DNA from 4 places in the Lysinibacillus sp. GW821-FHT14F06 genome. Region 2 is predicted to be linked to each of the others. Evidence: riboswitches for the same ligand, from Rfam matches in the RefSeq annotation. Region 2 holds a riboswitch; each other region holds the start of a gene.
What was found. A riboswitch is a leader RNA that binds a small molecule or an ion and turns the genes downstream of it on or off. The one in region 2 is predicted to bind cobalamin.
Positions count from the first base shown of each region.

Region 1 (7,783 bases), on a different contig from region 2:
GCTCTAAATAATCCTTTATTTCTAGCAATGTATCGACGTCATTTAATGAGAACATTCGACGATTGCCATCTGTTCGGTGCGGCTCAATTAAATGGTGTTCTTCATAATAACGAATTTGGCGTGCCGAAAGCTCGGTCAATTGCATCACGATACTCATGGATAATAACGGCATAGTTCGTCTAATTTCACGACTCATTTAAGTCCCCTCCAATACCCGCTTATCATATAACGAAATTTTTACACTGTCAACAAAGATGTAAGGTTTCCTAACATCGATTTTTAATATTTTTTTCGACTGCTACAAAATTGTAAAAAACTATTCAGAATCATGATTTGAATAGTTTTTTACCTATTTATTTCTGAATTTTTTGAACAGCACTACAAATGGCGAATTTTACATGCTCATATGTGAGGCCGCCTTGAATAAATGCTGTATATGGCGGACGAATAGGACCGTCTGCTGTAAGCTCAATACTCGAACCTTGAATAAAAGTACCTGCTGCCATTATGACATCATCCTCATAGCCTGGCATATAGGCTGGCTCTGGTGCGTAATGGGCATTAATCGGTGAGTTTGCTTGAATTTCACGACAAAAGGCAATCATTTGTTCAGCTGTTTGGAATGAAACAGATTGAATTAAATCTGTTCGTTTCGCATCATAGCTTGGTGTCGTAGACATACCAATTTCTTCTAGCATTGCAGCTGTGAAAATGGCGCCTTTTAATGCTTGTGCTACAACGTGTGGCGCTAAGAAAAAGCCCTGATAAAAATCGCCCAGCGTATTTAATGTTGCACCTGCTTCAGCGCCAATACCAGGTGACGTCATACGAAAGGCACATTTTTCAACTAAATCAGCGCGACCAGCAATATAGCCTCCAATTTTCGCCAATCCTCCCCCTGGGTTTTTAATCAGAGAGCCTGCCATTAAATCTGCCCCTACCTCTGTCGGTTCCTGATCCTCCACAAATTCACCATAGCAATTGTCGACAAAGATAATAGCCTGCGGTGCTAATTCACGGACTTTCACGCACATATCAGCAATTTCTGCAATAGTAAAGGATGGTCGTGTTGCATAGCCCTTTGAACGTTGAATAGCAATCATTTTTGTATTCTCTGTAATAGCAGCCGCTACACCGTCCCAATCAATCTTTTGATTAGCCATTAAATCCACATGATGATAACTGATTTTATAATCCTTTAATGAACCAGTATCCTTGTCACCGCCATCTACTATGGATTGTAATGTATCGTATGGCTGACCTGAAATATACAGCAATTCATCACCTGGTCGCAGCACTCCGAATAGACTAAGCGTAATGGCATGTGTCCCCGAAATAATCTGTGGACGTACGATGGCAGCCTCCGCTCCAAAAACCTCTGCATAAACACGCTCTAAATTGTCACGCCCCTCATCATCATAACCATATCCATTAGAAGGATGTAAATGATAGTCACTAACTTGATGCTTCCTAAAAGCTGCAAGCACCTTTTGTTGATTAAAGAACGCCATATCGTCTACCTTCCTATGAAACGGGTAAACCTTCTCCTCTATTTCGGTAGCTAATGCTAACGTTTCTGTTGTTAAATTCGTTGTAAAAGTCATTCATTCTTCTCCATTCACATTTGTTCAATTGTGGGCACCATACCCACAAATTGAAGTTTTCACTTTACTCCTATCTCATCTTAACAATTTGTAGATGTGTCTGCAAAACTTGCCTATTGTTTCTACTCGTAATATGCGCTAAGCTAATGTGCGGACTTCTTTCATTATTTTCGATATTTCGACTACAAAATTCATAGATTCTGTTACATTTAATAGAATTCTTTAACTTTAATGAGAAAGTACATTATTTTTCAGAAGGGGTGAAAAGGGATGGCTTGGGAGGTTTTTAGTATTATTGGAACAATTGCCTTTGCTATTTCTGGGGCAATTATCGCGATGGAGGAAGAATACGATTTATTCGGTGTTTATATACTCGGTATTGTCACTGCCTTTGGGGGTGGAGCAATTCGTAACTTGCTTATTGGCTTACCTGTTACAACGTTATGGGGACAGGATATGATGTTCCAAATTGCGCTTGCGGCGATTACTATATTTTTTATTTTTCCACATCATCTAATTCAGCATTGGCATCGATGGGGAAACTTCACAGATGCAATTGGCTTATCTGCATTCGCTATTCAGGGCGCACTCTATGCTGTAAAGCTCGACATGCCAATTAGTGCAGTTATTGTAGCTGCTGTCTTAACTGGTTCAGGAGGTGGGATTGTTCGAGATCTATTAGCAAGACGCAAGCCCCTTGTATTACGTGATGAAATTTATGGTGTTTGGGCAGCTCTAGCAGGACTCGTGATTGGTCTAGAAGTATTAACAGGCGACCTCTTTTTATATGGATTATTTGGTATGATTACAGTGCTAAGAATTCTTTCCTATATGAAGAAATGGCGTTTGCCTTTACGAAAGCTGAATCGAGCATAACCATTTTATGAATAGTAACAAGCCCAAATAGTTCCAATATATGGACTTGTTATACTTTTTGGTACTACAAAGAAATGCCTTAAGCGTATATTTTTTCACCTATTCATTCGATTCTACTAGCACTACAGATTCCTCAAGTGTAGCCATGTTTTTCATCATGGAGCATGCTGCATCTAAAATTGGAAAGGCTAAAGCTGCACCAGAGCCCTCTCCTAAACGCATATTCATATGCAGCATTGGTTCTATCCCTAACAACTTGGCTGCTATTTTAGCACCTGGTTCTTCTGAGGCATGTGAAGGAATAATGTAGTCCTTTACTTTTGGCTCAAGCTCAAAGGCAATGAGGGCAGCAATCGTAGAAATAAAGCCATCTATAACAACAGGCTTGCGATTTGCTGCAGCTGCAAGTACAATTCCAGCCATAGCACCTATTTCTAAGCCACCAACTTTTGCAAGAATATCAATAGGATCGTGGCGATTTGGTTTGTTTAATGCAATGGCATTTTGAATAACCTCCACCTTATGCGCAATTCCTCCTGCGCCAACACCTGCGCCCATTCCCGTTACTACATTTGGATGACAGGCTTGAAGCACGGATAGGATAGCCGCACTTGGTGTAGTATTCCCAATACCCATTTCTCCAGTACCAAGAATATCGACTCCGTTACTTATTTCACTCGTTGCAACTGCAATACCTACTTCGATGGATTGAATAGCTTCTTCTCTTGACATAGCTGGACCCTTTGCCATATTGTCTGTTCCATATTTAATTTTCTTTAAAATGACCCCAGCATCAAGTGGTAAATCTTCTTTTACACCAACGTCAACTGTTACGATTTTTGCATTGGTTATGTTGGCGATAGCACAAACACCCGTAAGCCCTTTTGGAAAATTCATTGTTTGTAAAAAGGTTACCTTTTGTGGATTAGAAGTTACATCCTCCTCACAAACACCGTGATCTGCAGCACAGACAATAATTGCTTTGTTATCTATCTTTGGAAACATTTCTCCTGTAATACCAGCTAATTGTACTGCAAGAGATTCTAGTTTTCCCAAACTTCCAGGTGGCTTACTAAGAGCATCTATACGCTCTCTCGCTTTCTTCATCATATGACTGTCTACATGTTGAATACTTTCAATGGTTTGTTGTAATAATTGCATGAATCATTCCCCTTTCTATTTTACATTGAGCTTTAGAGAAAAAATAAAAAGCCTGTAGTTTATTCATCACAAATAAACTACAGACTTTTCCATCGTCTATATAATCGAAGCAATTAGGCAGGTCTCCTGGCTCAATTTCAACATTTCATAGAACCTTCCCAGCACCATGCTAGTGGCATACTCTATGAAACTCCCTTTTACAGTGGTGGGACCGCTAAAGACTTACACTTTATTCCCTATTCTCCCATAATGGGCACCCAATGCTATTATGCAATTTCTTTTAATTTACTGTAAAGTTTTTTGGGTGTCAATATGACAGCATTATCTTTATTACACTTTTGTATCAATTTCGCCTTGGCGTATTTGCGCCTGTAGAGGTGGAAGTCTTCTGTATCTGCCGCTGTCGCTACGCTTACGCGCATAAAACATCTGCCGCTATGCTTTCGATACAAAAACATTTGCTGAATAAAGATAAATAATCTAGAAAGTTGGAAAAAGACCAGATTGAATTTGGTGAATCTGACCATTCTTAACTTCAAATGTTAAATCAGCTGCATTTTTTATCATTGAATCGTGTGTCACCAATACAATGGTTTTTCCCTTTACTTTGTTTAAATATATGAGTAGAGATTCTATAATGCTCTGATTTTCTTTATCTAATGAAGCTGTAATTTCATCAAACAAATATATTTCGGCATCCCTTAAAAGTGATCTCGCTATAGAAAGCCTCTGCTGTTGTCCAGTAGAAAGATCAAGTCCATTATGTCCAATTAATGTATCAAAATTATTCTCCAAAGACGTTATAAAATCATATATATTTACTAGCTTGCATACTTTTATTAAATCTTCATTAGTAGCATCTGGATTTGCTAAAAGTAAATTCTCTTTGATAGTTCCAGTTAGTAAAAAATGATTTTGAGAGACTAGACATATTTTTTTCTTATAGATATGGTGAGGAATATTTTTCACATTATATTGATTTATTAATATTTCCCCTGTGTAACCTACATATAACCCTGAAAGTATGTTTAACAAAGTTGTCTTTCCTGATCCGCTCACACCTTTAAAAAGAACGATTTTTTTTAAAGGTATTGCAATATTAATATTTTTAAAAATTGGTGAAAATTCATTAGAATATTCATAACATACGTTACGTAACACCATCCTACCTTCCTCAAATGAAGGTATCGTCATATGACTAGACATATTGTTTACATCACATTTTGTTTCAGCAGGCACATCTAGTAGATTTTTAACTCTATTTATGGATACTATGGCTTCTTGAAAAAAGGTATTTAGTTGTCCAAATCTTAAAAATGACTGGTTAAAATTATTTGAATAAGAAGTAAAGGCAATTAAAATACCTATAGTCAAATCTTCTTTATAAATAAGATAGACGCCTAAAATAAGAATCAACAAATAGCTTATATAATTTATGAATTCTATTATTGTCCCGGATTTAATATTTAACAACATTTTTTCAAGCGATAGTTTATAGACTAAATCATTTTTTTGAGAATATCTATTTACTCCCTCAGCTTCATTATTTAATAGTTTAAACAATTTAAAAGATGACAGTAACTCTCCTAAGTATGTTAGATAATGATCTAAACTTTGCTTTACACTAATGTCCTTTTCCCGTATTTTTTTGCCATAAAATTTAAAGATAAATAATGTTAATGGACATGTGATAAATAGAATCGAAACTAACAATAAATTGATATTTAGTAAAATTATAAACACAACTAGAATACTAATACAATCGATGAAAATATTTAGTAACTCTGAAAGAACATTTGAAAAAGCTTTTGTATCGTTTTCAATTTTATTCATCATTTCGCCTTTAGGAATTAATTGATAATCATCCATATCCTTAGCCATAATTCGTTTAACCATTTTCAATTTAACATCTATTTGAATGTTAGCAATTAATTTCGCTAAATAATATTTCTGAATAAATTTAATGCCTAAATTAATTAAAAATAATATTGCAATAAATAGGATGATTTTTAATGCGTTACTTACTTCCTTATTTGTTACATAATCTATAAACCTACCAAATATTAAAGGATGTATTATGTTTAAACCCATCGAAACGCACATTATAGTATTTATAAATACTAATTTCCTGTTATATGGACCTGTATATTTAAATACCTCCAGTAATACCTTCATGTATTATGTTATTTGCCTCCTAATCTTCTTATCAATTTATTGATCCTCCAACTTTATGATAAACGAATAAGCATCTTGAGGTTTTTCTTTCAAAATAGTAAGATAATCTGTCATATATGATTCTGTAGTTGTATGAAATTGTTCATTTTTCATTGTTTTCAGCTTTGCTTCACTAAATAAATCACTGTTATTATTTAGAATAACTTTCTGTTCAATAATTTTTTTTAACAACTCATAACATACCGTCTGTTTCTCTGTCTTCCAAGTTTCGTTCATTAAAATATTTAGTAAATCTTCTATAATATTATAGCCATAATTAAATTCAAAAAATTTATTAGAATATGGACGTATTTCAATTGTCTTTCCATTAATGCTTATAATATTTCCGACTTCTCTATTAATTGGTAAATTAAAGTCTTTAGTAATACTAATTTTTTGATAAGGATTTTTTATTCCGAACTGTGCCATTTGTTGGGTAAGGTCTGAATAGATAGCAGAAAATCGATCAGCTCGTTTTTGACTTACTCCTTTATATTGAACAGTAATTTCATTGAATACATAACTCTCATAGGGCTGACTCATTAGCTCGTTCTCTTTGAATTCTTCATACAAATGTAAACAAATTATTGCTAAAATTGAACAACTGGCTAAGCTAGCAAAGAAATACTTGTCTTTTTTTAATGTTGGCCTTTTACTAAAACAAACCGCCGCTGCCATAGAGCAAATACAAAGAAATAAAACACCCACAAAATTTAAATAATGTAGATTATCTGGATACATAAAGTTAAGCGTAGGTGCAATATATTGAATTATCTCCAATTTATAGCCATGCATTAACATTAATACAAAATAAATCACAACAAGTATTAAAATAGAGGCATATTGATTTGAAAAGAATGTAGCTACTAAAAATGGAATAGATATTGTAAATATATGAAATATAATAATTACAACTAAAATATTAATAATAGGTGTATCAACATAAACATATTTCTCGAAAAATCCAAGTAATATAAATGCCGGTGAAGTCAGTACAAAACCTAATATCCATTGCCACAAAATTATTTTTCTTGTAGTAAATATTGAAATTAAAAAGATTTTGTCCATTTGATAACGCTGATGCAATGAAATAATTTGTATTGTCATTACGGCTGAAAAAATACCATATAAAGGAATCATCGCTTGTGCATCATTTACAGTAAAGAAAAATTGTGAAATGAACAAGGCTAATACTAACGCATAATAAGTGAAGAGATAATCATTACGAACGATAACCTTAGACCAAAATAAGCTTATATCTTTCATATTTCTTTCATCCTTCTGTCAAAAAGATAGACGCTAAAAACGATAAAAAAAACTCCCAGACATAAAAAAACTATTCTTTTTAAATTAAACACAAGGTTTACCAACTGTGTCTCAAGTAAATCTGGATTAAACCAGATAGATAAAAAGGGTGAATTAATAAATTGTATACTAAGTAATAAATACAATATTGTTATAATGTGAAGATAGATTGTGCGCTTTAAAAAAAAGGCGATTAAAAAATTAAATGCTACACAGTATAAAACCGTACTCATTACTTGAAAAAGAGTAATGAACATTAATGTTATTGAAATCATTCCTTTAAAATAGCCAAATAAAACAATATAAAAAATTAAAATCACAATATAAATTAACAATATGATGGCCATCATTTTGGCTAATATATACATAGGCTTATTGTTTAGTTTAAGCAAAATAACATTTCGCTCAAATGTATGTAAGTAACCTTTCCATACATATGAAACTACGCTTGGAATAAGTATAATAAGAAAAATCATTTGTATTTGAAGAGCTGCGTACCAATTCCCTTGAACTTCATCCAACGAATTTAAATATATAACCATTATCGGTACTACAAATATAAAAATTACTAAACTAATAATGATTGCTAGACTTTTTATTAGTCTTTTAAACTCAAAATTTAA
Region 1 covers NZ_JBXAPF010000001.1:91,515-99,297, reverse strand. Annotated here, with positions in the region: gene AC1RNS_RS00420 (MerR family transcriptional regulator) at 1-196, opposite strand, end outside; gene AC1RNS_RS00415 (methionine gamma-lyase family protein) at 354-1,604, opposite strand; gene AC1RNS_RS00410 (trimeric intracellular cation channel family protein) at 1,875-2,480, shown strand; gene cobT (nicotinate-nucleotide--dimethylbenzimidazole phosphoribosyltransferase) at 2,580-3,641, opposite strand; cobalamin riboswitch at 3,741-3,917, opposite strand; gene AC1RNS_RS00400 (ABC transporter ATP-binding protein) at 4,122-5,732, opposite strand; gene AC1RNS_RS00395 (hypothetical protein) at 5,853-7,121, opposite strand.
Region 1: another riboswitch for cobalamin. It lies ahead of cobT (nicotinate-nucleotide--dimethylbenzimidazole phosphoribosyltransferase); the one in region 2 lies ahead of AC1RNS_RS02620 (energy-coupling factor ABC transporter permease).

Region 2 (7,783 bases):
TAGATGATTTTGCCACCTTCCATAACGATAATTTGATCTGCCCATTCATAGGCTAATGGGATGTCATGGGTCGCCATTAAAATGGTACGATCCCCATTTTCTAATTTGGCTAAATACTGTAAAACTTGTGCAGCATAATAATTATCGAGTCCAGCGGTTGGCTCGTCTAATAATAAAACAGATGGTTCCATCGCTAGTACACCTGCCATGGCTACTCGTTTTTTCTGACCCACACTTAAAAAATGTATTGGTTTATCGAGTAGCGCTTCCACCTCTGTTTGTTCTACTGCCCAAGCAATTTTCTCTTCAATTTTTTCAGTTGTCCAACCGAGGTTCAAAGGTCCAAATGCAATATCCTGCTTCACTGTACCCGAAAATAGCTGATTGTCTGCATCCTGAAAAACAATGCCAACCTGTTGACGTAATTCTTTTAATGCTTTTCTGCTATACTGTAGCTCCTTGCCGCAAAAGGCTATATTTCCAGTAGTTGGCTTAAGAATCCCATTGAGGAGCTGAAATAATGTAGATTTTCCCGCTCCATTATGACCTAGTAGGGCGATTTTTTTGCCTTTCGGAATTTGGAGTGTAATATCTGTTAGTGCGTGTGTTCCATCTACATAGTCGTAAGAAAGCTGATTTAGTTCAAAGTATAAGTCTGTTGTCATTAGAAAAAACCTCCATACACGATGAGGAATAGTAAGATAGCGGCAATACCGAGCCAGTTTTTCATGCTATAGGTTGCTTTCTCCTGCCAATATACCGCTTCGCCACCACGTGCTTGCATGGCATTATTAAGCTCGCGGCTTCGTTGGAACATTTCAGCAAATAAAGCGGCGATAAGCATAGATACAGAGCGTAGCCACTGGGCAGGTGAGCGATAACCAAGTCGAGCCTGCTGAGCAAGGTGAATTTTTTGCATACTGTCTAAAAAAATAAAAATAAATCGATATGTTAATTCCACTAGCTCAACAAACAACGCAGGAATTCTACATTGTCGTAACACATGACAAATAGATTGTACGGATGTTGTTAGGATTAAAAAATATAAACAACTGACACTTCCAAGAACGATGAAAAAAAGTTGCTGTGCTGTAAATAAGCTTACATTGCCCACAAAAATTGTCCAATGTTTAAAAGAAAATGACCAGATATGTGCAGGTAGTTTGCTAGTCGCTGGTGCTATTGAAATTAAAATAGATAGTAAGCTAGATAGTAAAAAAAATCCGGGTAACAATAATAGTTTAAAATAATATTTAACAGGGATTTTAGCGCCTATAATGATAAAAGCACTCATTACAATAAATGTAATGAGTGAAATTCGTTCATCTCTCATGATAAGCGACAATAATAATAGTCCAAAGGAAAACATCATTTTTTCTAGCGGATGAACAGACGCTAGCTTATTCATATATGCATACTTATCAATGAGTAACATACTTAACCTTCTTTATGTTTACCGCGCATATAGCCGATGAAATAGCCGATGAAACCGGCACCAATAGCAGCTTGTAGTGCGAATAATAAGCTTTCAATTTCTCCACTTGGTGGTTCCCATAAGCTTTCAAACCATGGTTCGTAGTCAGCATTTATTTCACCGATTGCTGCCTCCGCTTCACCATCTGCTCCTCCGAATTCAGCACCTTTTTGTATGAAAAGTGGGATAATGGCTAATAACACAACGATTGCAAGCAGTAATAAGTTTTTTTTCATCCTAATGTGCCTCCTTTGTTGAGAAAACACGTAATGCTTTTAATTCGCTTACATTGTATTTTTTTAAGAAATTCATCACGACTACTGTTAAAATTCCTTCACTAACAGCAAGAGGAATTTGTGTTAAAGCAAAAATACCCGCAAATTTTGAGAATGAAGCCATAAAGTCACCAACCTCAGAAGGGAAAGCAAGAGCTAGCTGTACAGAAGTGACAATATATGTACCTAAATCACCAAGCATAGCAGCTAAAAATACAGCTAAAGAAAATGATAGACCCATTTTTTGAGAGCCTTTAAATACATAATAAGCAATAATTGGACCAACGACTGCCATAGAAAAGGCGTTAGCTCCTAAAGTTGTAAGCCCTCCATGTGCTAAAAGTAAAGCTTGGAATAATAATACAATCGTTCCGATTACACTCATTGCTAATGGTCCAAAAAGAACTGTGCCGAGCCCAACACCTGTTGGATGCGAGCAGCTTCCTGTTACAGACGGAATCTTTAATGCTGATAACACAAAGGCAAAGGCACCTGATAGTCCTAAAATCATTTTTGTTTCAGGGTTTGCATCAATCGTTTTGCGAATTGAACGTAATCCTAAAATAATAAATGGAATGGATACAACCCACCAAAAAATGGCCCACTCGATTGGCAAAAAGCCCTCCATTATATGCATGGCAAATGCACGATTTGGCACAAATAAAAATGCCAATAAGAAATAACTAAGCTTCCAGCCTGAGAATTTCAAAACTTCTCCTCCTCACTTATAGTTTTTGAATTAGCGTGCGAAAATAAAAAAACACTTCTCCATATTGGAAAAGTGCATAGCTAAGACAAATAGAATTCGATTCTACTAAGCCGCACACCTATCCTCGTAGGTTGAAACGTTCACATACTTTTCGGCAGGTCTCCTGGCTTTAGTTCCTCGTTTTATAGGCCTTCCCATCCGTTGGACAGTGACATTCTCTATAAAACTCCCTAGTACAGTGGCGGGACCGCGCCGGACTTGAACCGGCTTCCCTTTTAAGCGAAATGATAAGCACTTCGCACCGAAAAAAGATGAAGTTGTGAGATTTCACGACACAGTGTAACATGATTTTTCATCTTGAGGCTATCTTTTTTAGAAAAAATTTTTAAAATTGAGGTGCAATCTAGAAAATTCTGATAAAATAAAAGAGAAACTTTTCTTTTTTCTACGAATTTTTTGATGAAATTTTAATGAAAATGTCATAATTTTAGAGAGAAATATTGAAATTTTAAAATTATAAGATATGATAGAGACAGTTTTCAATTCGTGTTAAACATACAAATTTGATATAAAAACATACATAAGTGCTTGAATATTTTCAAGATAATAGGGAAATTGGTGAAAATCCGATACAGCCCCCGCTACTGTAATAGCTGATGAAATCGCAAATGCCACCTAGTGCAAACTTGGGAAGGCGCGAAAGTAAATGGAAGCTTAAGTCAGGAAACCTGCTTATGTAATCATGCATGCAAACTTTTCGGAGGGAGAAGTTGAAGCAAAGGCGAGTACCTGTAGTTTATTCGACTTTATTTGGCTTCTACAAAACCTTTACTCTTCGAATTAGAGTAAAGGTTTTTCTTTGTTCCTAAAAGTATTGAGGGGGAGAACAACGATGACTACTTGGAATTTAGAAGGGATGCAAACACATCTTTTTATTTGCAATGGCAGTAGCTGTATGAAAAAAGAAGCGGAGGAAATTACGCAAGCTATTCGTGATGAAATACAGTTACAGGCACTTGATAAAACAATACATACAACACGGACACGCTGCAATGGCAGATGTAAGGATGCGTGTGTTGTCATTGCGTATCCACAAGGAAATTGGTACCGTGTGCCAACAACAGAGCATGCAAGGGCACTTGTACAGGATTTACATCATGAGTCACTGCATGATGAACATGTCTTTACGCTTCGTGAGGGCACGTTACAGCGGACAGCACAAACAACAGCCATTAAAGGCATCGAAAAGGTGAAAGAGGGGTAACAAAATGGCGCAAAAAGGGAAGATTTTCGTGGTTGGCTTTGGGCCTGGTGATTTTAATCATATTACACATCGGGCAGTGGAGGCATTACAACAGAGTGATATGATTATAGGCTATAAAACATATGTAGAGCTTATTCAAGACTTAGTTAATGCAAAATCCATTGTTAGCACAGGTATGACGGAGGAAGTATCTCGTGCACAGGAAGCGGTACGCCAAGCGGAGGCAGGGAATATCGTATCTGTTATTTCCAGCGGTGATTCTGGTGTTTATGGCATGGCAGGATTAGTGTATGAGGTATTGATCGAGCTTGGTTGGACGGAAGCAACTGGTGTAGAGGTAGAAATTGTTCCAGGTATTTCAGCTATCAACTCATGTGCAAGTTTACTAGGTGCTCCAATTATGCATGATGCTTGTACAATCAGTTTAAGTGACCACCTAACACCTTGGAATTTAATTGCGAAGCGTGTAGAGGCAGCAGCGATGGCGGATTTTGTGATTGCGTTGTATAACCCAAAAAGTGGTCGACGTACTAGACAAATTGTGGAGGCCCAGCGCATTTTATTAGAATATCGTTCACCTGATACTCCAGTGGGGCTTGTCAAAAGCGCGTATCGTGACCGTCAGGAAGTTACAATGACAACTTTAGCAGAAATGCTAGAGCATGATATTGGGATGCTGACAACGGTTATTATCGGAAATTCATCAACGTTTTTCTATGATAATAAAATGATTACACCACGCGGCTATCAGCGTAAATATACACTCGGTGAGGAAAAGCAGCCATTACGTCCACACCAACGTTTAAGGGAAGAAAATGAACCATGGGCAATGAATCAAGAAACAGGGGAGGCACGCAATGACTTTGCAGCAGATCCTAATGCTAATCGTATTGAGCCCAGTGTAGCCATTACACCTAATCCAAAGCAAAAAAAAACTTCACTTGAGATGGCGACAGCAGCGTTAGCGATGGTCAAAGGAACAAATGAGGTAAAGATAACACCAAAGCTTGTGCAACAAAAAATCGAATCTATCTTTGAATTAGCTGTAAGCCCAGGAGTAGCCAATAAATTTTTCACTCCGCAACAGATGATCACGCTGGCAGAAGTTGTTGGAGAGGATGGAACGATGGAATACACACCTGACCATCAAATCCATTTAAAAATCCCAACGACAGAGCCAGAAAAAATTACAGCCAAGCTTCGTGAGGTTGGATTTTTACTGACACCGATTGGAGATGTATTATCATTAAAGGCTTGTGACTTCTGTTACGGAGAAAAGGTTGATTCGATTCCATATGCAGAGGAGATTCAGGAGAAACTTGGTGGTATGTCTTTACCGAAAACTTTGAATATTGGCTTTAATGGCTGCGGTATGGCGTGCTATCGAGCAGTATTTGATGATATTGGTATTGTTTATCGTAAAAGCAGGTTCGATGTTTTTATTGGGGCAAAGCCAGTAGGACGTACAGCACATGCTGCACAGCCAGTTGTAGAGGGACTAGAGCCTGAACAACTTATTCCACTCATTACGGATATCATTGAGGAGTATAAAGCAAATGCCCACCCAAATGAACGTCTGTTTAAGTATTTTAAACGTGTTAAAAAGATTCTGCACTTTACGTATCAGGATATGTCTTCAAAAATAAAAGTAGAGCCCGCTCCATGCGGTGACTAGTGAGGAGTTATGAGATGAAAGCAATTTTATTTGTCGGCCATGGAAGCCGTTTAGCAGCAGGAAATGATGAGGTACGTACATTTATTGAGCAAATGACACCTCGTATTGATGATAGCTTCTTAGTAGAAACGTGTTTCTTGGAGTTTGCTTCTCCAAACATTGAAGAGGGTATAACAAATTGTGTGAAGAAGGGTGCAACAGAGGTGCATGTGATTCCAATTATTCTTCTTCATGCTGGGCATTCAAAGCTACATATCCCAGCAGAAATCGAACATGCGCGTGAGCATTATCCACATATTACATTCACATATGGTCAAACGATAGGTGTCCATGAAGAGATATTTGCTATTTTAGAGGATCGTTTAGCTGAAATCGGCTTCAATGCTGAAGAGGAACAACAGGATACAGCTATCTTGTTAATTGCACGAGGCGGCAGTGATTCATCTGCAAATGGTGATTTTTATAAAATTACACGTCTGTTATGGGAAAAGTTGCCTGTCAAATATGTTGAAAGTGCCTTTATGGGGGTAACGGACCCTCGTGTCGAAGAGGGAATTGAGCGCTGTGTTAAGCTAGGTGCTAAAAAAATCATTATGCTTCCGTACTTTTTATTCACGGGCATCCTGATGGAACGTATGAATGGTATGTGTCAACAATTTAACGACAAATATCCAGATTGTGATATTCAAATTGCTGACTATTTTGGCTATCATGAACGTTTGCAAAATGTGCTACTAGAGCGTATTGAGCAAGCTGTAAATGGGACATCAACAGGTATGCAGGATTTAGAAAATTATCGAGCATATGCAGCGGTGCATGGTCATGCGCATCATCATCACCATCATGACCACGATCATGATCACGACCATCATGATCATCATCACGAACATGACCATCACCATGAAGAGGAGTCTGTGAAATGATTTTCATGTTAGCAGGGACGAGTGATGCTAGAGACTTAGCTCTTGAAATACAGTCAGCAGGATATGATGTAACGGCAACAGTCGTTACTGAATCAGCAGCCTCTAGCCTTGCTGAGGTGGGTCTGCCTCATTTAATTGGACGATTAACAGCTGAAGAAATGGCGACTATTATGACAGAACAAGGCTATCGTTTAGTTGTAGATGCCTCTCACCCATTTGCTGAGGAAGCTTCCAAAAATGCCATGGCAGCAGCGGAGCAAGCAAATGTACCGTATATTCGCTATGAACGAGCACATGAGCACTATTCTCATCCTCTTATAACAGTAGTAAAAGATTATGAGGAGGCTGCACACTTAGCGGCAGAAAAACGTGGTGTCATTATGCTAACGACAGGCAGTAAAACGCTTGCGACATTTACTAAGGTTTTACATGGCCTGGAGAATACAAGAGTGATTGCACGTATGCTACCTAGACTTGATAACATGGAAAAATGTGAGGCACTTGGTGTTGCTCAAAGGGATATAGTCGCTATACAGGGACCCTTTTCAAAGGAATTAAACGAAGCGCTTTTTCGTCAATATGATGTGACATTGATGATTACGAAGGAGAGCGGCAAGGTTGGCTCAGTGGATGAAAAGTTAGAGGCAGCACTTGCATGTGGCATTGAAACACTATTAATTGCAAGACCAAATATAAAGTATGGCCAGCAATATTCTACATTTACGGAAGTACTACAGGCTGTACAACACACACTTTAGGAGGCAATTCAGATGGATTTTAAAACAGATTTCAAACCTTTAACGGTAGACCCAGACAAAATTTACGATTACAGTTTTTCTATTATTGCAGAAGAAATGGGCGAACATGATTTCTCAGAGGATGAGTGGAAGATTGTTCGTCGTATTATTCATGCATCTGCTGATTTTGAGCTAGGTCGTAGCGTTATTATTACTCCAGGAGCGATTGAAGCAGGTATCAAGTCAATTCTTGCAGGTCGCCATGTGATTGCTGATGTACAAATGATTGAAAGTGGCTCAGGAAAAAAACGTTTCCAAAAGCATGGTGGGGATTTACACTGTTATATCGCAGATGAAGATGTTTCAGTAGAAGCTAAAAAACAAAATACAACACGTGCTATTATCTCCATGCAAAAAGCTGCTAAATTACATGAAGGCGGTATTTATGCCATTGGTAATGCACCAACTGCATTGCTAGAGTTAATCCGTTTAATTAAAGAAGGCTTAGCAAAACCAGATTTAATTATTGGTATGCCAGTTGGCTTTGTATCTGCTGCTGAGTCAAAAGAGGAATTATTAAAACTAGAGGGTATTCCGTATATTACGAATGTTGGCCGTAAAGGCGGTAGTACAGTGACGGTTGCCGCATTGAATGCCATCTCACTTTTAGCGGATGAACAGGCGAAAAAATAATGGAGCGGAAGCCAAAAAAGGATCCCAAGGACA
Region 2 covers NZ_JBXAPF010000002.1:76,187-83,969, reverse strand. Annotated here, with positions in the region: gene AC1RNS_RS02635 (energy-coupling factor ABC transporter ATP-binding protein) at 1-665, opposite strand, end outside; gene cbiQ (cobalt ECF transporter T component CbiQ) at 665-1,435, opposite strand; gene AC1RNS_RS02625 (energy-coupling factor ABC transporter substrate-binding protein) at 1,438-1,710, opposite strand; gene AC1RNS_RS02620 (energy-coupling factor ABC transporter permease) at 1,712-2,458, opposite strand; cobalamin riboswitch at 2,595-2,779, opposite strand; cobalamin riboswitch at 3,024-3,208, shown strand; gene AC1RNS_RS02615 ((2Fe-2S) ferredoxin domain-containing protein) at 3,351-3,722, shown strand; gene cobJ (precorrin-3B C(17)-methyltransferase) at 3,727-5,397, shown strand; gene AC1RNS_RS02605 (sirohydrochlorin chelatase) at 5,412-6,320, shown strand; gene cobK (precorrin-6A reductase) at 6,317-7,078, shown strand; gene AC1RNS_RS02595 (precorrin-8X methylmutase) at 7,091-7,750, shown strand; gene AC1RNS_RS02590 (cobalt-precorrin-5B (C(1))-methyltransferase) at 7,750-7,783, shown strand, end outside.

Region 3 (7,783 bases), on a different contig from region 2:
TCTTACTCTATTTTTAGGTTAAATTTTATCTTCATTCAGCAAATGTTTTTTGTATCGAAAGCATAGCAGCAGATACAGAAGACTCCCACCTCTGCAGGTGGTGAGATGAATAAGGTATTGGTTTCTTTTCAGTGGGTGTCCAAACACCTACTGAATGAAGATAATGCCTCCGGCGGATGTCACGGATTTTCAAAGGAATGAATTGTGTGGGCACAATTCAAAATCCGGACGCAATTACGCCAAGCCGAAATTGATTTCGTGTTTACACGAGAGAAAAGAATAATAAGCATTCAAATGGAAAAAATAAAGGCAGGTGTATATAAAGCAATTTTCTTGCCTTTATCTACACCTGTAACTATAATAGTTACAACAGGTGGTGATACATATGGTGAACAGTCGATTTTCGGTAGCGATCCATATACTTTCGCTCATTGCAACTACATCTGATAAAAGTCAGTTAACATCTGACTTTATGGCAGGGAGTGTCAATACAAATCCAGTTGTGGTAAGACGCATGATTGGTACTCTCAAAAAAGCAGGATTGCTGTCTTCACAAACAGGCATCGCTGGTTATGAGTTATTGGTAGAGCCAAAAGATTTAACATTATTAGCTATCTACCAGGCAATTGATGGGCCAGAGCAGCTTTTTGCGATTCATGATGAGCCAAATCCAGCCTGTATGGTGGGGAGAAAAATCCAACATACATTGGAGGGTGTTTATACATCTATTTGGCAGGCAATGGAAGAACAGTTACAAGCACAAACTTTACAGGATGTGCTAGATCAACTTCGTCTTTAAACGAAGTCGATCTTTTGTACCCACCCTGTAACTTAATTGGTTACAACTATAAACTAGGAGGAACACATAATGAAGATTGGTATAATTGGAGCAACAGGGAAAGCAGGACAAAGAATAGTAGAGGAGGCATTACAACGTGGTCATGATGTAACAGCCATCGTACGCTCTGCATCGAAAGTAGTGGGAAATATTTCTGTTATGGAGAAAGATGTATTTGCTTTAACGCAAGAGGATGTAAAAGGCTTTGATGTTGTTGTTAATGCGTTTGGCGCCCCATTTGGTCAGGAAGAATTACATGTAAAAGCAGGTCGTCATTTAATTGAAATTTTAACTGGCATAGATACAAAATTATTTGTTGTTGGTGGAGCAGGTAGCTTGTTTGTAGACCCAGAAAAAACTGTACGTGTAATGGATACACCGGACTTTCCTGAAATGTTTTATGCAACAGCTAAAAACCAAGGTGAAAATCTACATGATTTACAACAATCATCAATTACTTGGACATTTTTAAGTCCATCAGCATTCTTTGATCCAGAAGGTCCAAGAACAGGAAGCTACAAAGCGGGTGCTGATCATTTATTGGTGAATGCTGCTGGTGAAAGCTATGTGAGCTATGCGGACTATGCCATAGCTGTAGTAGATGAAATTGAAAATCCAACTCATATAAATAGTCGTTTTACTGTCACTTCCGATAAATAATAAAGAAGGCGTTGGATTTATCGGAAAAGAAATAGTAACCAAACAGTACCTATGAGTAGCTGATAACTTGCTCCTTTTCTTTACTACACTCACATCATAATACGGAATAATGGACCGAGCGCGTATAGAATGCGCTCGGTTTTTAGCGAATAATTTACTTTTTTAAAGGATTTTTTTATTTTACAGAAAAATGACTGTTTACAATCCGCCATTAATTAGCTACTATCAAGTGTGAGTATTGCATAAAAGGAGACGACAATGATGTCAACACAACGTATAGAAAAAGATTTTTTAGGTGAACGTGTATTACCAGCAAATGCTTATTATGGGATTCAAACGCTACGTGCGACTGAAAACTTTCCTATTACAGGCTACACAATTCACTCTGCATTAATTAAAGCAATGGGGATTGTCAAAAAAGCAGCAGCATTGGGCAATATGGAAGTACACCTATTATCAAAAGAAATTGGTGAGGCAATTGTCGAAGCAGCACAAGAAGTGATTGATGGAAAATGGGATGCAGAATTTATAGTAGACCCAATTCAGGGCGGTGCAGGTACATCGATCAACATGAATGCCAATGAAGTAATTGCAAACCGTGCCCTAGAAATTTTAGGGAAAGAAAAAGGGGACTATCAATCAATCAGTCCAAATAGCCATGTGAATATGTCCCAATCAACAAATGATGCTTTCCCAACAGCTATTCATATCGCTGTTTTAAATTTAATAGATGAATTACTGCTAACAATGGATAATATGCAAGCGGTATTCCACCAAAAAGCAGAGCAATTTGCACATGTGATTAAAATGGGACGTACTCATTTACAAGACGCAGTACCTATTCGATTAGGACAAGAATTTGAAGCTTATTGCCGCGTTATCAACCGTGATATTGTACGCATCCATCAAACTCGCCCGAATCTATATGATGTGAATATGGGGGCAACAGCAGTAGGTACAGGTTTAAATGCGTTCCCTGATTATATTAAGTCTGTCGATGAGCATCTTGCTGAAATTTCAGGATTACCGTTAAAAGGTGCTACTCATTTAGTAGACGCTACACAAAATACGGATGCTTATACAGAAGTGTCTGGTGCATTAAAAATCTGTATGATCAACATGTCTAAAATTGCGAATGACCTTCGCTTAATGGCTTCTGGTCCACGTGCCGGCTTAGGAGAGATTATCTTACCAGCTCGCCAACCAGGATCTTCAATTATGCCAGGTAAGGTAAATCCAGTAATGCCAGAAGTTTTAAATCAAGTTGCCTTCCAAGTAATCGGTAATGATCATACAATTTCTCTAGCATCTGAAGCAGGGCAATTAGAATTAAACGTGATGGAGCCTGTGTTAGTATTTAACTTAATTCAATCTATCAGCATAATGAATAATGTATTCCGTGCATTTACTGAAAACTGCTTAAAAGATATTGAAGCAAATGAAGAGCGTATGAAAGAATATGTGGAGAAAAGTGTTGGTGTCCTAACGGCTGTAAATCCACATATTGGCTATGAAGTGGCTGCTCGTCTAGCGCGTGAAGCAATTCTTTCTGGTCGTTCGATTCGTGAACTTTGTTTAGAAGAAGGCGTACTAACAACTGAACAATTGGATTTAATTTTAGATCCATATGAAATGACACATCCTGGTATTGCAGGGTCAAGTATTATGAAATTGAAATAATAGACTATAGAGAGCACTTTGCCTAGCGTAAAGTGCTTTTTTATATGACTTGTTTCTTACAATAGTGGGGCTTTTTTCTGTGAATCGAAGGAAAATTCAACTATAATAACTACATTGGAATATTATTATAGTTGGGGGAATTTAGTATGAGTTTAGGAAAAAGAAGTATAATTGGTTTTTCTGCTTTAAATGTTCTTATGATTATTATATTAGTCATAGACCTAGCAAATCTTACATCATTGGATTGGTTATCCACAATATTAACAATACTAGGAATTGCAATGACACTTTCCTATATTGTCTATGTACAGTATAAAATTATTAAGCCCATCAACCAATTAGCAGCATCTGCTCAGGCAATTGCTGAGGGAAATTTGCATACTGCTCCTATTGAAGTGAATTCCAATGATGAAATTTCAGCGTTAACAAAAGCATTCATAGAGATGAAAGAACAATTACAAATTATCACTCAAAAAATTGCCCATAGCTCTTCAGACTTATCTACGAGTATAGAGGAGCTATCTGCCAGTACAAATGGAATTACGATGGCTGTTGATGAAGTTGATTCTCAAATGGAAAAAACATCAGATGGACTTAAGCATGCAGCTCAATCAGCCAATGAAAGTGCAGTGGCTATGCAAGAAACAGCAGATGGCATTGAACGGATTACTGTAGCAACGCAAGATGTTTTTGACCATGCAAAGGAAGCAAATGATGTTGCAGGTAACGGTGCAGAAATTTTACATGTGGCTAAAAATCAAATGCAATTTATCTCGAACTCAACTGAAAAAACAAGTCAGTTAATGCAGCAGTTAACAAATAAAATGATGGATATCAAAACAATGATTGATATGATAACAACCATTACAGATCAAACGAATTTACTAGCATTAAATGCAGCAATTGAAGCAGCACGGGCTGGGGAACATGGTCAAGGCTTTGCGGTCGTAGCAGAGGAAGTTCGTAAATTAGCAGAGCAATCCAAACATTCAGCACATCAGATTGTTGAGCTAGTAGTTGGAATTGAAAATGATACAGCACAGGTAGCGTCATCGGTTGAAGAGGATTTAAAAAATGTTCAGCAGGGTGTCTATGTTATTGATGAAGCAACAAAGTCATTTGGTACGATATCTCAACATGTAAGTAAAATGACGAGTCAGCTGGAGGATATTTCTGCTACGGCTGAGGAGCTTTCAGGTAGTGCTGTTGAGGTGACAAAATCTGTTATGACAATTGCTTCTGGTATGGATAGGTTATCACAATATACAGAAGTTGTTCTACAATCAGTAGATGAGCAAAGCGCCTCCATGCAAGCGGTCAATACAGTATCACAAGATTTATGTGTACAAGCAGAAAATTTACAGCAGCTTACACAGCGATTTAAGGCTTAATTATGTAATAGAAGATTCTACTATAAATATAACTTATGGAGTTTACAACATTTGTACAATGTTGAAATAAATGGCCCATTGCCTGTGACACTTTCAAGATTATAAAAAGCCCGCGCTTAAGCGAGGCTTTTTTGTTATGCAAAAGAAGAAGGGGTGCGAAATGGACAGATTACCATGAGAAGGGTCAAAGGCTTGCTGGGTACATGTATGAATTGAAGAATAGCAAGGAAGTTTATATCAATACCTATAGCTATTTGAATTAAAGAATCATCAAAGATATTCAGGTACATGTATTTTGTATGAGCTCAATAAAGAATGATGTGCTACCCATTCGACAAGACCTGAAAATGGTGGGGTGTTTGATTATTGATGGCTTGTAAGTTATAGATATTCAATATTATGAAAAGCTAAAAGGTATTTAATGTATCTCTATTTTGAGCTTATTATTATATCCATGCAAATGCAAAATGGAGGGATGAAATGAAAGTTCTTTTGTAAAACATGCAAATATTTTTGAGGGGCTTCAAAATCATGATACGGAACCAACTGAAAAGCAGTTAATAGGATAAAATGGCTTGTTGAAAATATATGTCATACAATTTCAAACAATAATCGTAACAATCATTTTTCCAATTATTTAATGAAGAAAGTATTTTTTTTAGGAATATACTATATATTGTGGTAATTGACTTTAGAAAAATACTACTTTACAATTAATACTAGTAAGCTATAAGGAATGTGAAGTAAACACGATTCCTTAACAACTGAATAGCGTGTAATAATAGGTGTAAATTGCGTGCAATTTACTGAAAAGGGAAGTCGGTGCAAATCCGACACTGTCCCGCAACTGTAAATGTGAGCGACTTTTCGTATACCACTGTTTAACGACGGGAAGGGGAAAAGTAGCGATGATCATGAGTCAGGATACCTGCCTATTATGAGTACACACCATAACCCTACGAGGAATAGGAGGTGGCATGTTGACAAAACAGAATGCTCTGTTTGTCACAGTACGTCAGACGCCCAAATTAAATAAAGGTATGTGGATAAATTCCCATACATTTAGGTTTGGGTATTGTTTGACTTTTTGTGATGAACGAAAACAATAAATCGAAGGGTTTCCTCTAAATGAAGGAAATCCTTTTTTTACTGATGACTTCCGTTTTGAAAATATGTACGAAAAGAGGATGCACTTATGACGAATATTCATGTATGGTCAGCACAGGAAACGCACTTTGAGGATATGAAAATTTGTAAGCAGCCACGCACTGAAGTTGCCAAGCAAGCAAAAACAAGAATGGCTGTGGAATCACTTGTTGATCAAATACTTGCAACCAGCCTTATTAGTAATCAGCGACTATTTGATCAAATTTTATATAACAAGGACATTATTTGGATTCAAAATGAGGAATTTAATGGACATCTTTTCGCAAGGGCAGAGATAACAGAGAACCTGAAAACAAAAACAAATAGCTTTATGATGTATATGCCAACAAATCCAATTGTGTATGAGGTTGATGGCGAACTTTATCATTTAATTACACGCATCGATTCAACCCGTGCCAAACCAAATCTAGAACGACTTTTTGTAGAGCCTAAGCCTGTATTAAGTGCTGCTCGTGTCAATGATTTATTGTGCTCGATTGTGATGCGTTTTTATGAAACTTATTTGGAAGATTTATCACGAATCACACAGGATAGCAAACTTATTAGTTTTGTAGAACGCGAATATAAGCATTTTTTACTAGCCGTAAAGGAACTAAATGATTATCATTTAAACTGGCATCCACGCGGCAATGGTCATGAGCTATTGCTGCAATTAATTGATAATTTGCAACTTTTGAAAAGTAGACCAGGCAAAGTGTTAACAGACTTTTCTAATTCACATAGCTATGCTGTTGTAGAACCTTCTTATCGTCTTTTCAAAGACACAAGGCAAAATGTACGAGCATTATAGGAAAAAGCAACTGTTCAGATTCAAAAGGAAACGGCTCTGGTACAAGTGAATATCGCTCCGGTCAGCTCAAAAATAGCTCGGGTACAAGGGAGAACCGCTCCAATCAGCCCTAGAACAGCTTAGGTTCAAGAGCAAATCGCTCTGGTCAACCCAAGAACTGCTCAGGTCCAAGAGAATACAACCCAAATTAGTCAATATCTTCTCAATAGCAAAACCAATTAATACAATCTTAGTACAGAAACAGGACATGGAAGTAATTTCCCATGCCCTGTTTCTATTTTCTGAATTATTTTATACAATGCATTGCTGCTTGTGCCTCATGCCATGGAACGGAATAGCCTTTCCCCTTTGCACAAAAAATACTGGCAGATGTATATTCAGGATCGGCATTCTTATCATAGCCGACTTGCATAATAATTTCTTCCGTATTATGACACACATCATAGCCATCAAATTGCAGAGAAAGGACACCCTTACCATTAGTGTAGGCCGCAAAGGTTGTACTATAGCTCATAAATGTCGCGACAGGGGCACGGCCCGTAATCACGACATCATCTTCGGAAATAATTGGCGGGTCAAATGTACCGAATGCTTGCTGAATATCAGTCATCATGCGGCCGATAAAATCGGTAGATGCTTTTAACTTAAAGCGGTAATACGGCTCTAAAAGGACATTCTCCGCTTGCTCAAGCCCTTGCCTCAATGCCCGGAATGTGGCCTCGCGAAAATCGCCGCCCTCGGTATGCTTAATATGAGCACGGCCCGTTACAAGCGTAAAGCAAATATCAGTCACGGGAAAGCCTGTTAGTAATCCATGATGTTCTCGCTCGAATAAATGCTTTTCAATCAGTCGTTGATGCCCAACGGATAAATCGTCCGTATGACATGCATTGACAAATGTAATACCAGTACCGCGTGCACTTGGCTCCATTAATAAATGTACTTCCGCATAGTGCTTTAAAGGCTCGAAATGACCATATCCTGTAACAGTTGATGAAATTGTTTCCATATATAATATCTGTGGTTCCCCGAATGAAATGGCTAATGAAAAACGCTTGTTTAGCACATCGATAAGTACCTCAAGCTGGATAACACCCATAATATGTACTTGAATCTCTTGAAATTTTTCATGCCAAATCACACGTAATGACGGCTCTTCCGCTTCAAGTATACGAAAGATTTTTAAGACTTCCTTTATATGCTGTTCACCCTCGTATTGTACTTTGGCCTGCAGGGTTGGCACTAACTCATAGGGCT
Region 3 covers NZ_JBXAPF010000004.1:6,883-14,665, forward strand. Annotated here, with positions in the region: gene AC1RNS_RS04950 (Rrf2 family transcriptional regulator) at 386-799, shown strand; gene AC1RNS_RS04955 (NAD(P)-dependent oxidoreductase) at 869-1,498, shown strand; gene aspA (aspartate ammonia-lyase) at 1,757-3,178, shown strand; gene AC1RNS_RS04965 (methyl-accepting chemotaxis protein) at 3,325-4,569, shown strand; cobalamin riboswitch at 5,336-5,519, shown strand; gene AC1RNS_RS04970 (hypothetical protein) at 5,765-6,526, shown strand; gene AC1RNS_RS04975 (GTP-binding protein) at 6,813-7,783, opposite strand, start outside.
Region 3: another riboswitch for cobalamin. It lies ahead of AC1RNS_RS04970 (hypothetical protein); the one in region 2 lies ahead of AC1RNS_RS02620 (energy-coupling factor ABC transporter permease).

Region 4 (7,783 bases), on a different contig from region 2:
CTAGTGTGATGGATTCAAATTCAGTGGGTGACATATTTTGGAATATTTCGGTCCTTTTCTTCAACTAGGTTCGCTAAACCTAATCCGTTCCTTTAAGAACTGCTGCATATCACTATGCAGAGGAGACTATATCATCATCCTCAGCTCTACCTGTAGGATGCTCCGCTTTTCCCTTTATGAATTATCCCTTTAGTGGGCCTCGCTTGAGGGGTACTCTACTCGCTTCTTCACTCATATTTTTCAATGAGCTATGCTTTCGATAGTCGTTAGGCTTTTACTTTTGATTTAGTAAAATATGGTCAGGGAAATTTTGAGAATTCATTCTGTATCTCATTGCATGTGTTGAAATACCATAATGCTTAGCAGCTTCTGTTATGGAATCAAATACTTGATTTCCCACTTTGCAAGGGTAGCCATTAATTTTAAGTTCCTTTTTCGGCATTACTCGTTTATACGCTGGAAAATTATCTGAATTTAGTCTGTAATTGATTGTACTAATTCCTATTTTTAATTGATCTGAAGCAGATGTCACAGATTCATAATGAACATCATCAATGATGATATGTTTTGAGTTGGCTTTTTTCACTGATTCAATCATTTTATTCGTTTTAGGTTTTCCAAATTGATGATTGCCTTCACCAGTCATTTGCTTAACTCTCTGTTTCCTAATTGCCTCTTTATTTGGATGAAAAGTAAAGATATCTCCACCAATTGACGTAATCTTAATGTTGTAATATTCAGTAGAGTTGACAACATCAAAATAATTCAAATAATATTCTTCCAATTCATTTAATTCTTCCTCGGAATAAGCATTACAAATAATTTTTCTCTCAAAATTTTCTTTACCATATTTTTTAATGGCTCTTTTCAAATATACTCCTGATCCTAAATAATTTTCCCAGTTATTTACGCGACCATATATACATTTTCCAATATACTTTTTACCATTTATTTTATTTGTCGTTACATAAATGAACCCATATTCTTTAGAAATAACAACCACTCCTAAAAACGAATATTTGTTCTGTTGTATAAAACTCCAAATATTTAATCAAAAGATTTAGCACGGTGGGTTATCACTGAGTGACTTTCCCCGTTTAACGGAGTTTTCGACAATCATTTCTGATTGAAGGTGCTACAATTAACACAAATTTGAACTATAAATCATTCCTTCATGCTTATTCGGATTCATGCGGTTCACTTCATCTCGATAGAACATGAAAGGTACGCCTGTTTCTAACTGTGAGCGCATAATTCGCTTCATAATATCGATGGCAGGGACGACTTCACGGCTTAATAATGGGTTAGCGATACATTCGGCATATTTCGTTCGGAAGGATCCATTGCCTTTCGTTTCATCATAGAAATCCTCTAATGAGAAGCCCATCACCTCACGTACTTCGTGTGGGTCAAATAAGTGCCAATCTTCACGTGCTTCCACTGCTTCCATAAATACATCTGGTAAGCACAGTCCTGTGAAAATATCATGCGCACGTAAACGCTCATCCCCATTATTTAAACGTAAATCTAAAAATGTAAAAACATCCTTATGCCAAACATCTAAATAGACAGCGATGGCCCCTTGACGTTGGCCTAGCTGATCAACAGAGACGGCTGTGTTATTTAATTGCTTAATCCATGGTAGTACCCCACTTGAGGCACCCTTGAAGCCTTTAATGGACGAGCCGCGGCTACGGATTTTGCCCATATATACACCGATACCACCGCCGTATTTAGAAAGTGTTGCCACATCTGTATTCGTATCGTAAATACTTTGTAAGCTGTCATCCACTGTATCAATAAAACAACTCGACAGCTGACCATGTGTCTTCCCTGCGTTTGATAATGTGGGTGTTGCCACTGTCATATATAAATTACTCATCGCCCAGTAAGCTTCTCGAACTTTTTCAAGACGATTTTCTGTTTCATCCTGCATTAATGTCATGGCGATGACCATCCAGCGTTCTTGTGGAAGCTCTACTGGTGTTTTAGTATAATCACGCACCACATAGCGATCCATTAATGTCTTTAAGCCAATATACGTAAACAACTCATCTCGGCTAGGCTCTAAATAGCTTGCTAATTCCTGAAGCTCATGCTCACTATATTTTGTTGTTAAGCTTTTATGATACAAGCCAGCTTCTGTATAACGTGCTAATTGTGCTGGGAAAACCTGATAAACATCCTTTGGTGAAACACCACGGCGCATCGCAAATTGATCGTATAATTTTTCTAAATAGATGTGCGCGGCTACAAATGTCCAGTATGGCTCCTCCTCGTCAATCAGACTAAGTGTTTGAAGAATCATTGCATCTGCCCATGCCTCAAATGTGGCATTATCATTTTTTCGCAGCCAACGATCCGATAACCTGACAAAGCTTTCAAGCTCATCTTCCGTGTAGCTTTTCATTAACTTAGTCATTTGCTGCTCGATTTGAATTGTCATTGTACATATTCTCTCCTTTTCTATCTCCAGACAACACAAAAAGCGATCATGCAACATCTTATCGGTTACATGATCGCTGTAAAATCAGAAATGGAAATGAAGGACAGGCACACAAAGAAGTGTGCAAATCTCTCGCCTCCACTTCTCAACCCCCGAAGAATGTGTTGCTGTCTTGAACAATGCGGCAGGTCTCCTGGCTCATGCCTCTTTCAAATAATCACCTTCCCGTTTTAAAACAGTGGCCTCTTGATCATTTGTCAGCACTTACAGTTGCGGGGACAGCTTCGGCTAAAGATGACTCTTGCTCCGAATTCCCTTTTAAACCATATTGGTACCGCTTGTCCAAAATACTATATATTGTGTTTTAACTCCTAAACAAATCTAACATATTGTGTTTAGTGTTGCAATAGGTGTTTCGCCCCTTGCAAGTTTTAAAGCGTTACTTTTTCTCGAAGCAAGCCCAATTACAATGCAGTTTTACGTAGTTTTTCAAAATTTCTAGAAAAAATTTTTTGTGCCAGTTGCTCTTTTTCTGAATGTATCCCAAGTAATACCACTGTACTAGGCCCAGCACTTTTCTCAATATTTAAGTCACTTTCAACATGTATGCTGCCAAAAAGTCGAGTAAATTCTGCTTGCAGGCCCTTTGATCCGACTGGCCAAACTTGCTGAACGATATCCTCATTCCATGCACGATAAATAGCTTGAAGCTGTGCAACATCCTCGGGCTGCGCAAGGACTTCGTTTCCTACAAGTGGCAGTCCATACGTATACCAACAAAGATGCTCAAGTTCATTGGATGTACGTTTTTGCGGCTCGCCAAGCATTGTAACTGATAAAGCCGATTGTAAAGTTGGCATATTGGATTCCGTACTACCATCTATCTGCGGGCATATTAGACCAGCCTCCTCAAAAACCTGCTGTATGCCAGCTACATAACTAGACCATGCAGTATCTCCAGAAAAATTTGCTAATATAATATGCTTAGGTAAAGCATTTGCTGTAAGCTGCTCTAAAAAGGTAACACGTGCTGTAAAGTAAGCCGTGAGTTTATTTGAAGCGGACACAATATCTTGTGGCTTTTCACCAATTGCTGCAGCATTATCTGTAGTTGCAATAAGCCCACCTATGTTAACTGCATTTCTCAATGTACTCGCCCGTCCTTACGTAGAAACACCTTAGAGAGTATTGGCATGACAATTGCAACAATAACTAGATTAATAAGAGTTGCCAACGGAAGACTAGTTAGCGACGCCCAATAGAATGCTGGACTTATAATAAAGTAAAATGGTAATGGTGCTACCACACCATTAAAAAAAAGTGCCACAGGCCATTTCCAGAAATGCATACCTTTTTTATGCATCATTCCAAAAATCCAGACAACGATAAACATTTCTGCTGCGATAATTATATGTAATGGTCCGAATGGGAATCCAGTCGTTAAGGCTGTAATAAAATGCCCAATGCCCCCTGCAACTCCTGCGAATACTGGCGATAAAAATACGACACTTAAAAATGCAGGGGCAGAGTCCAACGCAGCAGTCGATATAATTGCTGGAATTTTAATCATCGCTCCAACAGCACAAATGGCAGCTACCATAGCAGTGAACGTCAACTTCGTCAATCTTTGTCGATTCATTCCATTTCCTCTTTTCTGTCTTATTTAATTTGCTCTGCGATACCGTACCAAATGCGCACGACACGTTCTGCTTTAGCAAATAAAGCTTGATACAAGCGCCCACAAGTATCACGTAGTAATCTTGTCTGCTTTTCCATCGGCACAACCCCGCGCCCCATATCAGTAACTACGATATACAATGTCCTATTTTCTTCTAGAGCCTGTAGTCTTGTTAACATGGTTTTGACAAGATTCTCATCCTCCTCAAGATTTTGTGTAACAAGCCACTTTTCCAAGCCTTTTATAACTAATACATCACACACAGGGATAGATTTAGGCAGATAACCATCAACTAACACCACCTCTTGATCTCCAAGCAATGTCATAACATAGTCGGTTTTTCCATTATAGGCGCCTCCGATAAAGACATGCATCTATTTCCCTCCTCCCAAGCTTTCCTTGAAAATGTTAAGGTAAACAATTTATCATGTGGTACATTGTACGACCAAAAGGACTGCTCCATTGGGGCAAATTCTACAAGCAATGCTCGAATAACGCCACCATGTGCGACAACATAATAGTCATCTTCATCCTTTGGTAGTGCAGAAAAACCATCCTTCACACGTTGACAAAATGCAGCAAAGCCTTCCCCATTCGGTGGAGGAGACGAAACAGGATCATCTAACCATGCACAATACCGACGATCAGATTTTAACTCCTCATATGTTTTTCCTTCAAACTCCCCAAAATTGGACTCTCGAAATCGCCAATCAGCTATGTAAGCAGCATTCGGAAAATAATGAGCAGCCGTTTCTCTACAACGTCGTAAATCACTGCCATATACTTTCATAGCATTTTTATCTACTATTGGTAGTCTAGATGTATCAGCTAATGATGAGTCCGTCCAGCCAAGATAACGCTTTTCCAAATTTTCTTTTGTTGGTGCATGCCTCATTAAACGCACAATAACAGTGTTACCCACAATACAACCTCCATTCCCTCAATGGAAGCGCCAAGTAAATCACCAGAAACGCCGCCAAAGTTGCGTAGTGTAAATTGCCGAAAAACCACAAGAGCCATAGCTAAAACCGCTAGAAGCACTATTGGTACAAATGTAAAGCCTACAATAAGGAAGATGATTGTATAGGCTACAATTAATGAGACAAGCATGAAACCAACTAGTACATGTTGCTTAATATGGGATTTAAAAAAGTAGGCAAGCCCTTTTTCTTTTGAACATTTCAGTGACATAAAATAAAAGCTCATTCCTACTCTCGTTAATAATGGAACAAAAATAAGCATCCAGAGTGCGAACTTATGCTGTACGAATAATTCATGCAGTATCACAAATTTTCCAAGCACTAAAAATAACACAGAAAGTACACCAAATGCACCCACACGCGGATCATCCAAAATTTCAAGCCGCTTCTCACGATCCCGATACGAAAAATAGGCATCTCCCATATCAATAAAACCGTCTAAATGTAAACCCCCAGTGAATAAAGCGAATAGTCCAATAATCACAAAGGACAGTAATATCTCACTGCTCGCCGTCCATTCCGTTAAGCTATAGATCACTGCCGCTGTTGCAGTACCCATTAATGCACCTACCCATGGTAAAAAGGCGAACATCCCTGTAACAGTTCCTTTTGTTAAAGATAATTCTTTATGTACTGGCAAAACCGTAAAAAATTGAAATGCAAGTAATAGACTATGCCAGAAATTTTTCATCGTTTTGCCTTCCTTCATTTTAGTTTAAGAACATTATTTCCATTTTTTTACGATACTATAATTTATTTCATAGGCTTCATCTGCCACCGAAACAAACCATTGATGTAAATTCCCTAGCATTTGTCGGTATAATTCTACCTCCTCATTAAGATATGGAGGCTCATCAAATAATTCATTGGATACAACTATAAGCGTGATCTTTTTATCAAGTAATGCTTTTACAGCTATTTTTAAATCACTTAGCTTCTCCTCTAAGCAGCCTGGTTGGTCTACACACGGCTTTCCTTTATCAAAGCCCTCATAGAATGCATTTGTTAGCCATGTTGTGACGCAATCCCATAATACAACATCACCATCCCTTAGACTTTGGAGCGAAGCTACCATCTTATATGGGGCTTCAATAGTCAGCCAATGGATACGATGAGTCCGTCTATCAGCCTGATGACGTTGTATTCGTTTCTCCATTTCACGATCCAGTGCAATTCCAGACGCAATATAAATAAGGCGCAATGCTTGCACCGCTTTCGTCTGATAATGCTCTATCGCCGTTTTTTCTGCAAAATGGGATTTACCACTGCGTACTCCACCAGTTATGAAAATCAATGGCAATGTAAACACCTCCTATTGCAGATGATTAATGGTACCTATCTCTTTCACATGCCATTGCTGTTCAACATGTTCAATTATTGTAACACTTGTACCATTGATAAACGGCTCTGCCCATAGCTGATTTATACTGCGTTCTAAAATGGCATTAATAATGCATTTAATTGTGACAGCATGAGAAACAATTAAGACATTTTCTTGTGGATATTTTTCTGCAATTTTCTTAAGGGTAAACATTGCCCGTTCTGTCACTGCATCAAAGCTTTCAGTATGAGTAGCAACGAATTGAGCAGGGGATTTCGTATATAATTCATACTCTGAGCAGTGTGTTTTTAGAATATCCTCAACCGTTTTACCCTGCCAGTCTCCTAAATAAATTTCTCGTAAATCGTTTTCATAAAATGTTGGGAGCTGGCGATCACCAACAAGAATATGCAGCGTCTCCATTGCCCGGCCACTTGAACTACTAAATGCTGCAGCAATAGATATATTCTTTAAATATTTTTGTAGCTTTTCTGCATGTAAAACACCCACTTCGGTTAATGGTGAATCTAACCACCCCTGTAAACGATGCTCCTTATTCCACATCGTTTCACCATGTCTTACTAGATAAAATGTTGTCACTCTTCTCACTCCTAATTTGCTTTAAACCAAGTCTGCAAACAGTTATGTAAATAAGTCATAGCCGTAATATCTTTTATACCAATTCGGAACCATTCGCCATTTAATCCTAGAAAATTTTTAGTATGACGCAGTACAACACCCTTCGATAAACAATACGTAAAAAAGGCATCTGCTGACTGATGTTTAGGTAATGCAAAACATATATAATTGGTTACACTGTTTGTTACCTGACAACCATTTTCTTGTAAATAACATTGTAATGTTTCTCGCTGGTTCCTTGCATAGGTAATAGCTTGCTGACAATAGTGTTGTTCATCTAAACAGCCTGCGCCTATAACAAGTGCAAAGGCATTTAAATTCCAATGGGCAAGCATACCCTTTAGCTCTCCTACAACAGCTGGGTCCGCAACTAAATAGCCCAATCGCAACCCTGGAATAGCATACATTTTTGTCATCGAACGTACAACAAGCACATGAGGGTTTTTCGCTACGTGTCCGATTAAAGAGTACCCCTCATCCACCCAGTCTATAAAGGCTTCATCAATAACAAGCTCACAATTTACGTTTGCTCCATGAATAATTAACTGTTCTAGCTCTACTTTTTGAGGTAGCACACCTGTCGGATTATTGGGCGTACAAATATAAAGAGCATCTGCATTTACCATTTCTCGCTTTAGTTTCTCCATCGGTAATGCATATTGAACAATATCCTCTACGATAATCGGCACAATATTTGCGCCAACTGCTTGCAATGTTCG
Region 4 covers NZ_JBXAPF010000007.1:194,967-202,749, reverse strand. Annotated here, with positions in the region: partial or broken gene AC1RNS_RS09290 (ribonucleotide reductase barrel domain-containing protein) at 1-52, opposite strand, end outside; gene AC1RNS_RS09285 (hypothetical protein) at 275-1,003, opposite strand; partial or broken gene AC1RNS_RS09280 (ribonucleotide reductase barrel domain-containing protein) at 1,145-2,446, opposite strand; cobalamin riboswitch at 2,612-2,800, opposite strand; gene AC1RNS_RS09275 (hypothetical protein) at 2,911-3,594, opposite strand; gene AC1RNS_RS09270 (ECF transporter S component) at 3,591-4,085, opposite strand; gene AC1RNS_RS09265 (bifunctional adenosylcobinamide kinase/adenosylcobinamide-phosphate guanylyltransferase) at 4,106-4,498, opposite strand; gene AC1RNS_RS09260 (histidine phosphatase family protein) at 4,447-5,046, opposite strand; gene cobS (adenosylcobinamide-GDP ribazoletransferase) at 5,019-5,795, opposite strand; gene AC1RNS_RS09250 (bifunctional adenosylcobinamide kinase/adenosylcobinamide-phosphate guanylyltransferase) at 5,829-6,413, opposite strand; gene AC1RNS_RS09245 (histidine phosphatase family protein) at 6,417-7,025, opposite strand; gene AC1RNS_RS09240 (pyridoxal phosphate-dependent aminotransferase) at 7,037-7,783, opposite strand, start outside.
Region 4: another riboswitch for cobalamin. It lies ahead of AC1RNS_RS09280 (ribonucleotide reductase barrel domain-containing protein); the one in region 2 lies ahead of AC1RNS_RS02620 (energy-coupling factor ABC transporter permease).